Regions from separate parts of the Kitasatospora sp. NPDC093679 genome, predicted to be linked through region 1. Evidence: riboswitches for the same ligand, from Rfam matches in the RefSeq annotation. Region 1 holds a riboswitch; each other region holds the start of a gene.

Evidence for each region. Region 1 has a riboswitch for cyclic di-AMP ahead of AB0O09_RS27715 (M23 family metallopeptidase). Riboswitches for the same ligand answer to the same signal wherever they lie in the genome.
Region 2: linked by a shared signal. The riboswitch ahead of AB0O09_RS27310 (glycoside hydrolase family 16 protein) and the one ahead of AB0O09_RS27715 (M23 family metallopeptidase) in region 1 are both predicted to bind cyclic di-AMP.
Region 3: linked by a shared signal. The riboswitch ahead of AB0O09_RS29270 (NlpC/P60 family protein) and the one ahead of AB0O09_RS27715 (M23 family metallopeptidase) in region 1 are both predicted to bind cyclic di-AMP.

What each region holds. Positions count from the first base shown of each region.
Region 1 is NZ_JBFBDW010000041.1:40,184-44,891, reverse strand. Features, by position in the region: gene AB0O09_RS27720 (hypothetical protein) at 1-732, shown strand, start outside; gene AB0O09_RS27715 (M23 family metallopeptidase) at 775-1,545, opposite strand; cyclic di-AMP (ydaO/yuaA leader) riboswitch at 1,553-1,715, opposite strand; gene AB0O09_RS27710 (YiaA/YiaB family inner membrane protein) at 1,941-2,231, shown strand; gene AB0O09_RS27705 (4-oxalocrotonate tautomerase family protein) at 2,258-2,467, opposite strand; gene AB0O09_RS27700 (alpha/beta hydrolase) at 2,665-3,501, shown strand; gene AB0O09_RS27695 (TetR-like C-terminal domain-containing protein) at 3,501-4,067, shown strand; gene AB0O09_RS27690 (hypothetical protein) at 4,109-4,294, shown strand; gene AB0O09_RS27685 (PaaI family thioesterase) at 4,575-4,708, shown strand, end outside.
Region 2 is NZ_JBFBDW010000040.1:16,728-21,435, forward strand. Features, by position in the region: gene uraH (hydroxyisourate hydrolase) at 1-183, shown strand, start outside; gene pucL (factor-independent urate hydroxylase) at 215-1,135, shown strand; gene AB0O09_RS27305 (8-oxoguanine deaminase) at 1,287-2,669, shown strand; cyclic di-AMP (ydaO/yuaA leader) riboswitch at 2,929-3,105, shown strand; gene AB0O09_RS27310 (glycoside hydrolase family 16 protein) at 3,109-4,422, shown strand; gene AB0O09_RS27315 (gamma-glutamylcyclotransferase) at 4,468-4,708, opposite strand, start outside.
Region 3 is NZ_JBFBDW010000046.1:24,046-28,753, reverse strand. Features, by position in the region: gene AB0O09_RS29280 (NYN domain-containing protein) at 1-214, shown strand, start outside; gene AB0O09_RS29275 (NlpC/P60 family protein) at 406-1,434, shown strand; cyclic di-AMP (ydaO/yuaA leader) riboswitch at 1,794-1,982, shown strand; gene AB0O09_RS29270 (NlpC/P60 family protein) at 1,993-3,060, shown strand; gene AB0O09_RS29265 (NlpC/P60 family protein) at 3,300-4,358, shown strand; gene AB0O09_RS29260 (hypothetical protein) at 4,448-4,708, shown strand, end outside.

The DNA of each region.
Region 1 (4,708 bases):
CCCGAACTCGGCTCCGCCGTGGTCGAACAACTGCTCCACGAACGGCTCCACCTGTACGTCCAGCCGGAGGGCGACCCGGGTGCGTACGGCGAGACCGTCCGGCTGCTGATCGACCACCAGCGGGCCGCCCGGCGGCTCAACGCCAAGCGGCAGGAACGGCTGCACGCCGAGGCGGAATGGCAGGGCGAGCTGCTCGGGACGCTGCTGCGGCGGCCGCAGCTGCTGACCTGGCCCCGGCTCTACACGCTGCTGCTGCGGGCGGACGGGGTGGACACCGCGGACACCGACGCGGTGCGGGCCTGGCTGGACGGCTTCCGCGCCCTGGAACCCGAGGACCGGGCGGCGGCGTACGCGGCCCTGGTCGACGGCGGCGCACTGGACCCGATGACCGGGGCGGACGCCGCACTCGGCTGGGGCGAGGCGCACCTGCTGTCGATCGGCATGGCGACGGACGGGGCGCGGCGGCTGCTGGAGTACGGGCTGATGCAGCGCAGCTACCGGAACCTGGCGGCGCTGACCGCGCAGGGCGAGCCGATGCCGTACGAGCTGCGGGGGGAGTTCGAGGACTTCGAGCAGGTCGTGGCGGACGTCGCGCTGTGGCTGTGCGGGCAGTGGACCGTCCCGGGACTGCCGGCCCTGCTGCTCACCGAGTACCCCGACCTGGCCCCCGAACCCGGCACCGCCGAACTGGAGGCCTACGCGGCAGCCCGCCAGGAAGGCCACGAGGAGTAGGCGAAGCAGGGGCAGCGCCCCAGGGGCGCGTGGGGGGACTTCTCAGGGCTGGACGCCGTGGGAGCGGAGCCAGCCGAGAGGGTCGACGGGGGCACCGCCGGCGGGGCGGACCTCGAGGTGGAGGCGGGGGGTGGTGACGCTGCCGGTGGCGCCGACCGTGCCGAGGACGGTGCCGCGCTCGACCGGGCCGTCGGTGACCGCGAGCCGGTTGAGGTGGCAGTACCAGACCTCGGTGCCGTCGGGCAGGGTCTCGACGATCCGGTAGCCGTAGGAGCCGGCCCAGCCGGCCGAGGTGACGGTGCCGCTGCCGACGGCGGTGACCGGGGTGCCGGTGGCGGCCTGGAAGTCGAGGCCGGTGTGCAGGTGGGCCCAGTGGCCGCTGGGGCCGTACTGGGCGCCGAGGGTGTAGCCGCTGGTCGGCAGGGCGAGGGCGGTGGCCTCGACGGCGGCCTGGGCGGCGCGGCGGGCCTCGGCCTCCTGCGCGGCGGCGAGGCGGGCGGCCTCGTCGGCGGCGGTGCGGTGGTCGGCCTGCTGCTGGATGCGGGCGAAGAGGGCGAGGCCCGGGTCGGCGGAGTCGGCGGCCTGGTCGGGCGCGCTCACGGCGGGTTCGGCCGCGGCGGCCGGGCCGGCGGCGGCCGCTGTCATGCCGGCGGCGCCGAGGGTGGCGGCCACGGTGGCGGTGACGCCCAGCAGCGGGCTGCCGCCCCTGGTCTGCCGGGGCATCCGGTGGCGGGCCTGGTCGGCCTGCTCCCAGGGGTGGTCGAGGAGCCGGGTGGCTGCGGCGGCGGAGTCCGCCGAGTGCGTCGACGCCACGGGGGCGCACTCCTTTCCTTCCCTCGCCGACCGGGTTAGCTGACGGGTTCGGAGCAGGAAGGTCTCCTACGGCTGGGCCACCGGCCCGGCCGATTCACCCCAAGGAAGGTGGTTCCCCGGCTCCCGTGACCACCGGCGAAGGCAGCCGCGGGATTGAGCGACACGCGCACGGTGCCGTGTCGGTACGGCGTTGCCGACCGCGCTGCGTTATCAAACGTTAATGCTAGGCACGCCTTGATTCCAAGCGTCTGCGACGGTGGATTCGTAAGGGCTACGCGCAGGATGGGCGATTTGCCATAGATTGTGAATCGGCCCCTGACGGAGGGTGATCACCCCCCTCGGGGTGAGTATCCGTACTCATGCGGGCCGGTGCCCGCTCCGGGACCCTGCAAGGCATGAGCGCACCGATGCAGTCCCGCACCACGGCCGCCTACTACGTGCAGGCCGTCCTGTCCTTCGCCCTCGCCACGGCCGCCCTGGCGATCGGGATCGCCCGCCTCCCGGTGGACGCCTGGATGCGCGCCTTCCTGGCGGTCGCCCTGCTGTACGTGATCACGTCCTCGTTCACGCTGGCCAAGGTGGTCCGCGACCGCCAGGACGCCGGGGAGCTGGTGTCCCGGGTGGACCAGGCCAGGCTGGACAAGCTGCTGGCCGAGCACGACCCGTTCCGGGCCGACAACCTCTGAGCCCCCGCGGGCCCGGCCCGCGGCGGTCAGCCGGCGGAGGCGGCCCGGGCCTGCTTGGCGGCGAAGGTCTCGCCGCCGGCCGCCCAGTTCTCGGCCGGGATCTCCTCGACGACGACCCAGACCTTCTCCGGGTCCATGTCGGTCGCCCGGGCGTAGGCGGCGGTGAGTTCGCGGGCGATCTCGGCGCGCTGCTCCTCGGTGCGGCCGGCCAGCTGCTTGACGGTGATGAGGGGCATGACGTCTCCGGTCTCTCGGTCTCTCGGCCTCTCGGCCTCTCGGCCTCTCGGTCCCGCGGCCCCGCGGCCCCGCGGCCCCGCCGAAAGCTACCGCAGCCGGCACGCGCCGCCGCGCCGCCCTTGACGGCTAAGGCTATTAGCCGTAGCTTTATGGCTACGGGCAATCAGCCGCGTCAGCGAGGCCAAGGAGGCCGGCCGTGAACGACACCCAGCACGCCCCGCAGACCCGCCACCTGGACGTCCCCGGCGGCCGCCTGGCGTACGACGACACCGAGCAGGGCACCGGCACCCCCGTCGTCCTGCTGCCCGGGATGCTCGACCTGCGGTCGGCCTACCGGCACCTGCACCCGCTGCTCACCGCCGCCGGACACCGGGTGGTCACCATGGACCTGCGCGGCATGGGCGAGTCCTCGACCGCGTGGGACGACTACTCGCCGACCGCGATCGCCGGCGACGTCCGCGCCCTGCTCGACCACCTGGGCATCGACCGCGCCGTCCTGGTGGGCAGCTCGTACACCGGCGCCACCGTCGTCCGGGTCGCCGCGGACGCACCGGAGCGGGTCGCCGGGATCGTCCTGGTCGACGCCTTCTTCGAGAACTTCCCGCCGAACCTGCTGCAGAAGGCCGTGGTCGGCCTGCTCGGCCCGGCCGTCACCTGGTTCCCCGGGCTGTGGGGCGCCGCGCAGAAGTTCTACTTCCCGACCGCGCGGCCCACGGACTTCGACGCCCAGCGGGCCCGGCTGGTCGCCGCGCTGAAGCAGCCGGGACGCCGCCGGGCGGTCCGCGGCTACGTCCGCGGCGACTCCGCGCCGACCGGCTGGGGCGCGGACGTGCGGTGCCCGGCGCTGGTCGTCATGGGCAGCCGGGACCCGGACTTCCCCGACCCGGCGGCGCTCGCCGAGCGGCAGGCCTCGGCGCTGCGCGGGCGTATGGTGATCATCGAGGGCGGCGGCCACTACCCGATGGCCGGGTACCCGCAGGCCACCGCCGACGCCCTGCTGCCCTTCCTGGCCGAAGTGAACGAGGTCGCCTGATGCCCCGGGCCGGACTGACCCCCGCCGCCGTCGTCGACCGCGCGCTGGAACTCGTCGACGAGCAGGGCCCGGAGACCCTCACCCTGGCCGCGGTCGCCGGCCGGGCCGGGGTGGCCACCCCCTCGCTCTACAAGCACGTCACCGGCGGCCTCGCCGAACTGCGCCGGCTGATCGCCGTCCGGGTCACCGACGAGCTGACCGAACGGCTGTCCCGGGCGGTGCTCGGCCGCGGCGGCGACGAGGCGCTCGCGGCGCTGATCGACGCCTACGTCGACTACGCGGTGCAGTACCCGTCGCGCTACGCGGCCCTGCCGCAGGCGCCGCAGGACGACCCGGCGTCGACCGCGGCGGCCGGCCGGCTGGTCGAGGTGATCCTGGCGGTGCTGCGCGGGTACGGGCTGGCCGGCTCCGAGCTGATCCACGCCACCCGGACGGTCCGTGCCGCGGCGCACGGCTTCGCCTCGCTGAGCACCGCCGGCGGGTTCCGGCTGGCCGAGGACGTCGCGACCACCCGGCAGCGGCTCACCGGGGTGCTGGTCGCGGGCCTGCGCGACTGGCCGCGCTGAACCGCCCGTGACCCGGCGGCGTCCCGCGCGTTGTGCAGGGCATGAAGAAGCGCAGCATGCTCGCCTTTGCCTCGCTCGCCGTCGGCGTCGTCGCCTCGCTGACCGCCCCGAGCGCCCACGCCGACGGGCCGCAGCACCGCACCGGTGACGCCAGGACGGTCACCGGCACCGAGCTCCCGGACACCGCCGCCGCCGAGCAGGCCGCCGAGGACGCCGACCTCGCCTGAGCCCGGGCGGCCCGCCGCCGCCCACCCCCGCTCCCCACGGGCCCGCGCCGACCGGCGCGGGCCTCCGTGCTGTCCGGGGCGGTGCACCGGGCCGGGCGGGCGGTGTGCCGGGCCGGGCGGGCGGTGTGCCGGGCCGGGCGGGCGGTGTGCCGGGCCGGGCGGGCGGTGTGCCGGGCCGGGCGGGCGGTGTGCCGGGCGGCACAGCCCCGACCGGGTTGACGCGGGGCGGGTCGGCGGCGGATGGTTCTGGGGCACTCCGCCCCCGCACCAGGACCGCGCCATGGACACCCTCACCGACCGCCTCCGCAGCAACCTCGACGGCCAGCCGATGCTGGCGACCCTGGGGGTGGAGATCGTCGAGCTGGCCCGCGGCCGGGTGGTCCTCGACCTGCCCGTGCGGCCCGCGGTGACCCA
Region 2 (4,708 bases), on a different contig from region 1:
GCGGAGGCGGGCTCGGTCGTCCGGCTGCTCTTCGACACCACCGCGTACTACGCGGCCCGGGGCGAGGCGGCGCCGTTCTTCCCCGAGGTGGCGATCGTCTTCACGGTCGCGCCCGCGCAGCACCACTACCACGTGCCGTTGCTGCTCAACCCGTTCGGCTACTCGGTCTACCGCGGAAGCTAGAAGACCGACCTGGAACCTTAGGAGCCATGCCATGGCCCACGTGCTCGGCCAGAACCAGTACGGCAAGGCGGAGAACCGCATCGTCCGGGTCTACCGCGACTCCACCCGGCACGAGATCAAGGACCTGAACGTCTCGGTCTCCCTGCAGGGCGAGTTCGAGGACGTCCACCTCACCGGCTCCAACGCCAACTGCCTGCCCACCGACACGACGAAGAACACCGTCTACGCCTTCGCCAAGGAGTACGGCATCGAGTCGGCGGAGGCCTTCGGCATCACGCTGGCCCGCCACTTCGTCGAGAACACCGAGCGCGGTGTGGTGCACAGCGCCCGCATCCGCATCGAGGAGTACACCTGGGACCGCATCCGGACCCCGGACAGCTCCGCCCGCTTCATCGGCTCCGAGGAGGTCGGCCACTCCTTCGTCCGCAACGGCCAGGAGGTACGCACCTCCGAGATCGTGTTCGACGGCGAGTCCGTCCAGGTGATCTCCGGACTCAAGGACCTGGTCGTGATGAACACGACCAACTCCGAGTTCTGGGGCTACATCAAGGACAAGTACACCACCCTCCAGGAGGCCTACGACCGCATCCTGGCGACCCAGGTGACGGCCCGTTGGAAGTACGGCTACACCGGCCGCGACGACGAGCCGCAGCCGAACTGGAACCGCTCCTACAACCACGTGAAGCGCCACATGCTGGAGGCCTTCGCCGAGACGTACTCCTACTCGCTGCAGCAGACCCTGCACGCGATGGGCACCCGGGTGCTGAACAACCGCGCCGAGGTGGACGAGGTCCGCCTGGAGCTCCCCAACAAGCACCACTTCCTCGTCGACCTGGAGCCCTTCGGCCTCAAGAACGAGAACGAGGTGTACTACGCCGCCGACCGGATGTACGGCCTGATCGAGGGCACCGTCCACCGCGAGGGCGTCGTCCCGGTCATACCCGTCGCCTGACCGGACCGGCACCCGCCCGCCACGGGCCGGACGGCGCCGCCGCGGGGCCCCTGTGCTTCCCCGCACCGGCCTCCGCACCCCGTCCGGCCCGCCCCACCCGCCGCCCCGCCCGCGGCACACCCCCAGCCCTCGCCCCCAAGGAGTTCACGCCATGGCAGTCCAGCCCCCACCCGCCGACCAGCGGATCGTGATCGAGAACGTCGCCGTCGCGACGGTGGACGCAGACGACACCGAGTACGCCCGCGGCCACGTGGTGATCCTCGGCAACCGGATCGAGTCGGTCGGCGACGGCCCCGCCCCGCAGTGGCTGGACAACGTGGTGCGCCGGATCAACGGCGAGGGCCATCTGGTCACCCCGGGCCTGGTCAACACCCACCACCACTTCTACCAGTGGATCACCCGCGGCCTCGCCCAGGACGACATCCTCTTCGACTGGCTGGTCGCGCTCTACCCGACCTGGGCCCGGATCGACGAGAAGCTGGTGCACGCCGCCACCCAGGGCTCGGCCGCCGCGCTGCTCAAGTCCGGCTGCACCACCGCCTCCGACCACCACTACGTCTTCCCGCAGGGCGGCGGCGACGTCCTCGGCGCCTCGATCGAGGGCGTGCAGGAGCTCGGCCTGCGCTTCACCGCGCTGCGCGGCTCGATGGACCGCAGCAAGAAGGACGGCGGCCTGCCGCCGGACCACGCGGTGGAGCGGACCGAGGACATCCTGATCGCCTCCGAGGCCGCCGTCGACACGTGGCACGACGCCTCCTTCGGCTCGATGCTGCACGTGGCCCTCGCGCCCTGCTCGCCCTTCTCGGTCTCCACCGAACTCCTCAGGGAGTCGGCCGTGCTGGCCCGCCGCAAGGGCGTCCGGCTGCACACCCACGGCTCGGAGACGGCCGAGGAGGAGCAGTTCTGCAAGGAGCTGTTCGGCATGGGCCCGACCGACTACTTCGAGTCCACCGGCTGGCTCGGCGAGGACGTGTGGATGGCGCACTGCGTCCACATGAACGACTCCGACATCGCCAAGTTCGCCGAGACCGGCACCGGTGTCGCCCACTGCCCCTCGTCCAACGCCCGTCTGGCGGCCGGCATCGCCCGCGTCCCGGACATGCTGAAGGCCGGCGTGCCGGTGGGCCTCGGCGTCGACGGCACCGCCTCCAACGAGTCCGGCGAGCTCGGCACCGAGCTGCGCAACGCGCTGCTGATCAACCGCCTGCACGGCCGCCCCGACGCGCTGACGGCACGCCAGTCGCTGCGTCTGGGCACCATGGGCGGCGCCCGGGTGCTCGGCCGGCAGAACGAGATCGGCTCCATCGAGGCCGGCAAGCTCGCCGACCTGGCCCTGTGGAAGGTCGACGGCATCATGCACTCCTCGATCGCCGACCCGGTGGCCGCGCTCACCATGGGCGCCCTGCCGCCGCTGGCGGTGCTGTTCGTCAACGGCAACGCCGTCGTCGAGAAGGGCGTGCTGACCACCGTCGACGAGGACCGGATCGCGCTGGCCTGCGCCCGCGCCGCGAAGGAGCTCGCCTCCCGCGCCTGACCCCCCGCACTCCGGGCCGTACCAGGGACGGTACGCCACCCGGACTCCGTGGCCCCCGGCCGGCCCACAGCGGGCCGGTGGCCGTACGGAGCACAGCCCCCGGACCCACGGCGAGGGTCCGGGGGCTGCGGCGCGCCCGGATGTGACGGACCTGACATCGACGGTCCGATGCCTTGCCCTCCGGGAGGACACTGCTAACCTGCTCGGACGCCCGCTCCATGCGGGCCCCGTCCCGGGACCGCCGAGTCCCGTCCGCCCGGTGACGGCAACGCGAGATGCGACACGGACGGGAGCGGGGGAACCAGGTAAGTCGCCCTGGCCCCGCGCGCATGCTCGCGTACGGCCAGGGCTCGGGGTGAAGCCGCCCACCGGGCGGCCGGGCCACCTGACGGCCCGAATCCGACAGCTCACCTCGCAGGCGTCGTCGAGGAACAACTCCATGCCTGTTTCCGCCATCGCCCTCAAGGTGGGCGCGGTCGCCGGGCTCGGCCTGCTGGCCGTCCCCTTCCTGGGCAGCGCCGAGGCCGCCAACGTGCCCGAGGTGACCCAGGACCGGCTCTCGCCGGTCGCCATGGCCGCGAACACCGCGGCAGCCGCCTCCCTCTCCGTCCACTCCTCCGCCTGCTTCACCGCCCGGAGGATCGGCGTCGCCGTCCGCGACGCCGCCGGCAACAAGCTGGACTTCCCCGGCAGCGGCCGCAACGTGCGGATCTGCCCCGACGGGGTCACCGTCACCACCGCCGCCCGCACCCTGCCGGCCGGCGTCTACACCGCCTTCGGCACCTGGCAGGACGCCGACCGGCGCTGGCACGACCTCCCGGTGCAGACGCTGGACGTCCGCGACGCGGGCACCGCCGCGCCGGCCCCGAGCCCGAGCCCGACCGCCGCCCCGGTGGCGCCGAGCACCTCCCCCACGGCGAGCGCCACCCCGGCGCCCACCACGCCGACCGCGTCCCCGACCACGGCGGCGCCGAGCTTCGCCGCCTCCCCGTCGGCGAGCTCCTCCCCCACCTCGACGGCCGGTGCGCCGACCTGGTCGGACGACTTCGACGGCGTCAACGTGCCGCTCGGCAGCTGGACGGGCTGCTCCAACGGCCCGTCCATCACCGCCAGCCACTGCTCCGGACTGCCGGCCGCGGTGGACGGCAAGTGGTGGGCCTACCCGGACGGCTGGAAGGACACCAGCAAGAACGGCACCTACTCGCCGTCGAGGACGATGTCCATCGCCAACGGCCAGATGAACCTCCACCTCAACCGGGACGCCTCCGGCACCTGGGTCTCCGCACCGGTGCCCAAGCTGCCGTCCGCCTCCGGCGACGGCGTCCAGTACGGGCGCTTCGAGGTGACCTGGAAGGCGACCTCGGCCTCCGGCTACAAGATGGCGTGGCTGCTCTGGCCGGACGACGGCGTCTGGCCGCAGCACGGCGAGATCGACTTCCCCGAGGGCGACCTCAACGGCTCGATCGGCGCCTTCATGCACCGCGCCGACGCCACCTCGGGCAGCGACCAGGACGCCTACTCCAGCGGCGTCCCGACCGCCGGCGCGTGGCACACCTCGGCGGTCGACTGGCAGAAGGACGGCGTGACCTTCTACCTGGACGGCAAGGTGATCGGGCGCTCCACCGCGCGCATCCCCGCCAACTCGATGCACTGGGTGCTGCAGTCCGAGACGGCCCTCGGCGGCACCGTGCCCGCCGTGGGCTCCTCGGCGGACATCGCCGTCGACTCGGTCAAGTTCTGGAAGGCGGGCTGACCTTCCGCGTCCGCCCGACCGGCGCCCTCCCCCCGGGGGCGCCGGTCAGGCGGTGCGGCCGAGGGTGGCCAGGTAGGCCCGCCAGCCGCCGTGGCCGGTGATCTCGCGGTGCACCCCGCGCTCGAGCTCACCGCGGCGCAGCACCATGGACAGGCACGGCGTGCCGTCCGAGAGGGCGATCACGCCGAGCTCCAACTCCGGAGGCTCGCCCGGCAGGACGGCGTCCCGCAGGTGCTCCAGCGGGAGGTCGTAGAGCTCGCCCTCGATCGCCGCGCTGCCGCCCGGG
Region 3 (4,708 bases), on a different contig from region 1:
GGTGATCATGGCGCCGCCGCGCGGGGTCCGGGTGCGCTTCAGCCGCACCGGGGAGACCGCGGACGAGCTGATCCGCCGCCTGGTGCGGGCCGAGCCGCAGGGCCGGCCGGTCGTGGTGGTCTCCACGGATCGGGAGGTCGCGGACGGCGTACGGAAGGCCGGTGCACGCCCGGTCGCGTCGATCCTGCTGCTCAACCGGCTCGCCCGGCCCTGACGGGCCGTCGGCCCAGGTGGAGGGCCGGGTGGCGGGGTTGTGTCGGGGTGGTGAAATCCAGCGTTCCGCGCCAAGTTCGCCCGGCACGGGAGTGGCGCAGGAGGCGGATCTTCACTAGGGTCTGGCGTCAAACCTATTTTCCGGACGTCCACCCGATCGGGTGAGTCCAGCAGGAAGAAGGAGCTAGTCCCTTGGCCTCCCACCGCCGTCCCAAGCAGCCGAGCCGCGCGCGGGTCACCGTGCTCACCGCTGCCGCCGCGACCGCGGTCGCCCTGTCGGCCCAGGCCGCCGCGCACGCCGCGCCGGCGAAGCCGAGCAAGGACGAGGTGAAGGTCCAGGTCGACAAGCTGCTCGAGGAGCAGGAGCAGGCGGCCGAGAAGTACAACGGCGCCAAGGAGCGGGCCGACCAGCTCCGCAAGCAGGCCGACCAGCTGCAGGACCAGATCGCCCGCAGCCAGGAGCAGCTCTCCCAGGTGGCGTCGGGCCTGTCCGCGGTCGCGGCCGACGAGTACCGCACCGGCGGCGTCGACCCGACGGTCGCGCTGATGCTCTCCTCGAACCCGGACAACTACCTCGCGAAGGCGTCCAGCAACGAGCAGGCCACCGACACCCAGGCCTCGACGCTGAAGGGCCTGCGGGACCAGCAGCGCCGGCTGGACCAGCAGAAGCAGGAGGCCGCCGCCATCCTGTCCGAGCTGGACCGCTCCACCCAGGTCCTGAACGACGCCAAGTCGGAGGTCCAGAAGAAGCTCTCCGAGGCCCAGAGCCTGCTGAGCACGCTGACCGCCGCCGAGCGCGCCGCGGTCCTCGGCACCGACCGCGCCTCGCGCGGCGACAGCCGTTACGACCTGGGCAGCCTGCCGCCGGCCTCCGGTTACGCGGCCACCGCGGTCGCCGCGGCGATGGGCAAGCGCGGCACCCCGTACGTCTGGGGCGCCACCGGCCCGAACTCCTTCGACTGCTCCGGTCTGATGGTCTGGGCGTACGCCAAGGCCGGCGTGTCGCTGCCGCGCACCTCGCAGTCGCAGGCGAGCGTCGGCGCCCGGGTACCCTCCTTGGCCGACGCCCAGCCGGGTGACCTCGTCATCTACTACTCGGACGCGCACCACGTCGGCATGTACATCGGCAACGGCCTCGTCGTCCACGCGCCGCACACCGGCGACGTGGTGAAGGTGATGGACGCCGACACCCTGCCGATCAAGACGATCCGCCGCGTCTGACCCTCCGGTAGCAATTCGGACATAAGCCTCACCTGTGGCGTTTCTGATGCCGCATGACACGCCCGGGCGTGTCGCGATCACCGTGTGATCTCCGACACGCCCGGGCGTCGCGTTTTGTCCGCCGGCGGGTGACATCGCGTCATCCGAGCGTGGATCGCCGGTCACTGGCGGTCGCAATCACATTTTCACGACAACATTTCCCCGTCGTTTTTCTGACAAGGATTTGAACGGATCACGGATCGGTTACTAGGGTCATCCCCACGGATCACCGCACAGTGGTTCGCCCAACCCGGGCGACGGCGGTGGTCGCCGCCGAGTCCGCGACGCAGCAGGACGGTCCCGACCGTCCACGGGGAGCCCCTGCGGGGGTGCTGTCGAACGGAGCCGGGGAACCACGTTTCCCCCGGGGTGAATCGGCGTCAGGTCGGCCGCGCCGGCCGGGCCGCGGTCGGACCGCGGACGGGCGGGTGCGGGCGTGAGGCGTCGTAGGGCAATGCTTCCGGCCCGAACCCGTCAGCTCACCCGGTAGGCGGTGTGAGGAAGAAGGAGTCCGCCTTCGTGGCGTCCCATCGTCGTCCCAAGCCCGTCGGCCGTACCCGCGCCTCGATCCTGACTGCGGCAGCCGCCACTGCGGTGGCCCTCTCCTCGCAGACCGGCGCGCACGCGGACCCGACCCCCACCAAGGAGCAGGTCGCGGCCCAGGTCGACCAGCTCAACGAGCAGGCCGAGGCCTCCAACGAGGCCTACCTCGCGGCCGAGCAGAAGCAGCAGGACCTGCAGAAGCAGGTCACCCAGCTGCAGGACCAGGTCGCCCGCCAGCAGGCGGAGGTCAGCGGCGTCCAGGGCCGCCTCGCCGAGGTCGCGGCCCAGCAGTACCGCGACGGCGGCATCTCGCCGACCGTCCAGCTGATGCTCTCCAGCAACCCGGGCGAGTTCCTGGGTCAGGCCGGCGCGGTCAGCCGGATGAGCGCCACCCAGGCCGACACCCTCAAGTCCTTCAAGGCCGAGCAGGCCAAGCTGGACGGCCAGAAGGCCGAGGCCGAGCACAAGCTCGCCGAGCTGGACACCAGCACCCGCGCGCTGAAGGCCAAGAAGGAGGAGTTCCAGGACAAGCTGGCCAAGGCCAGCGCCCTGCTGAACACCCTCACCCAGAAGGAGAAGGACGACCTCGCCGCGGCCGAGGCGAAGGCGGCCTCCGCGGCCAAGTCCACCGCGGACCGCGCCTCGCGGGACACCGCCCGTCCCGACCTCGGCAGTGCGGACGTGCCCTCGGGCTCGTACACCGCCAAGGCGATCGCGGCCGTCAAGTCCGCGCTGGGCGCCCCGTACGTGTACGGTGCGACCGGCCCGAGCACCTTCGACTGCTCCGGTCTGATGCAGTGGGCGTACGGCAAGGCCGGCGTCTCGATCCCGCGCACCTCGCAGTCCCAGGCCGGCGCGGGCACCAACATCGGCACCAACATCGCCAACGCCAAGCCCGGCGACCTGGTGATCTACTACAGCGACCAGCACCACGTCGGCATGTACGTGGGCGGCGGGCAGGTCATCCACGCGCCGCACACCGGTGCGGTCGTCCGCTACGTCTCGGCGACGGCCATGCCGATCTCGGCGATCGTCCGGGTCTGACGGTCCGTCCGGCGGCTCCCCGCGGGCCCGGCTCCCCCTGTGGGGCCGGGCCCGCGGCCGTTGCCGCACCCGGCGGCCCGGTCGGCAGAATGTCCGATTGAAGGTCAAATATTCGGTGCTGGCAGGGTTTGGACTAGCCCGGCCGGACTCGCTAACGTCTGCCCCCGGATGTCCGCGAGGACGCCCGCCCGACCCGGGCGGCGGCGGCCGTCCGTCCGCAGGAACGGAGCCGCCGCCGCATGTCCGCGCACCGACGCCCCCAACTGCCGGGCGGCCACACCCTCGCCCGGGCCCTGGTGCTCACGGCCGCGGCGACCACGGCCGTCGGCGCCACCGTCGGCACCGCGGCCCACGGCGCCCCCGCCGACCCCGGGCGGCGGACGGCCGACGTCCGGGCGAAGGTCGACCGGCTCTACGAGGAGGCCGAGCAGGCCAGCGAGCGCGCGAACGCCGCGGGGGAGGACCAGAAGCGCCTGCAGACCGAGGCCGGCCAGCTGCAGGACCAGGTCGCCACCGGCCAGGAAGAGCTGAACGGGCTCTACACCGACCTCGCCACCGCCGCCGCCGCCCAGTACCGCGACGGCGGGCTCGACCCCTCCGTCCGCCTCATGCTGGAGTCCGACCCGGCCGGCTACCTCACCCGCGCCCGCGCCCTCGACCAGGCCGCCAGCCGGCAGAGCGACACCCTGCACCAGGTGCTCGACCGGCAGCGCCGGCTCGACCAGCGCCGCGCCGAGGCCACCGCCAAGCTCGCCGAGCTGGAGGAGGTCCGCCGCTCGCTCGCCGACCACAAGGACGAGGTCCGGCGCCGGCTCGGCGACGCCCAGCGGCTGCTCGGCGGCCTCACCACCGACGAACGCGCCCGGCTGGCCGCGGACGACGCCGCCGACGCGGCCAGCCGCGCAGCGCACGGCACCGACCGGATCGACCTCGGCGACCGGCCGCCCTCCTCCGACCGCGCCGCCGCCGCCCTGGCTGCCGCGATCAGCCGGATCGGCTCGCCCTACGTCTACGGATCCACCGGCCCTTCCACGTTCGACTGCTCCGGTCTGATGTACTGGAGCTGGCGGCAGGCCGGAGTCACCCTGCCGCGCACCTCGCAGGCGCAGGCACACGCGGGGAGGCGAGTCAGCCTGTCCGAGGCGCGACCGGGAGACCTGGTGATCTTCTACAAGGACATGCACCACGTCGGCATGTACGCCGGCGGCGGCGTGGTCGTGCATGCCCCGCACCCCGGAGCCCGGGTCCGCTACGAGAGCGTCGCTGCCATGCCCGTCAGCGGGGTGGTGCGGGTCTGAGCGCCTTCCACCGGCAGCCCGGCCCGTCCGGCGGGGAGGCCGAGCCCCTGGTCACCGACCTGCCCCGGTGCGCCGCGGCGGGCCGGTCCGTGCTGCCCGCCGGCGGCCGGATCTCCCGGCGCACCGCCCTGCTGCTGGCCGTCGGCGGCCTCGCCCAGCTCTCCGCGCCCCGCGCCCTGCCCGCCACCGGGGACCGGGCCGGCCTGTCCCCGCAGGGCGCGCCGAGCACCGGCGTCCGGGCCCGCGTCGAGGACCTGCTCGCCGCCCGCGCCCGCGCCCTGCTGCGCGCCGACCGGCCCGCCCTGCTCGCCGGGACGGCCCCCGCGGCGCGGGCCGCACAGGAGCAGGCC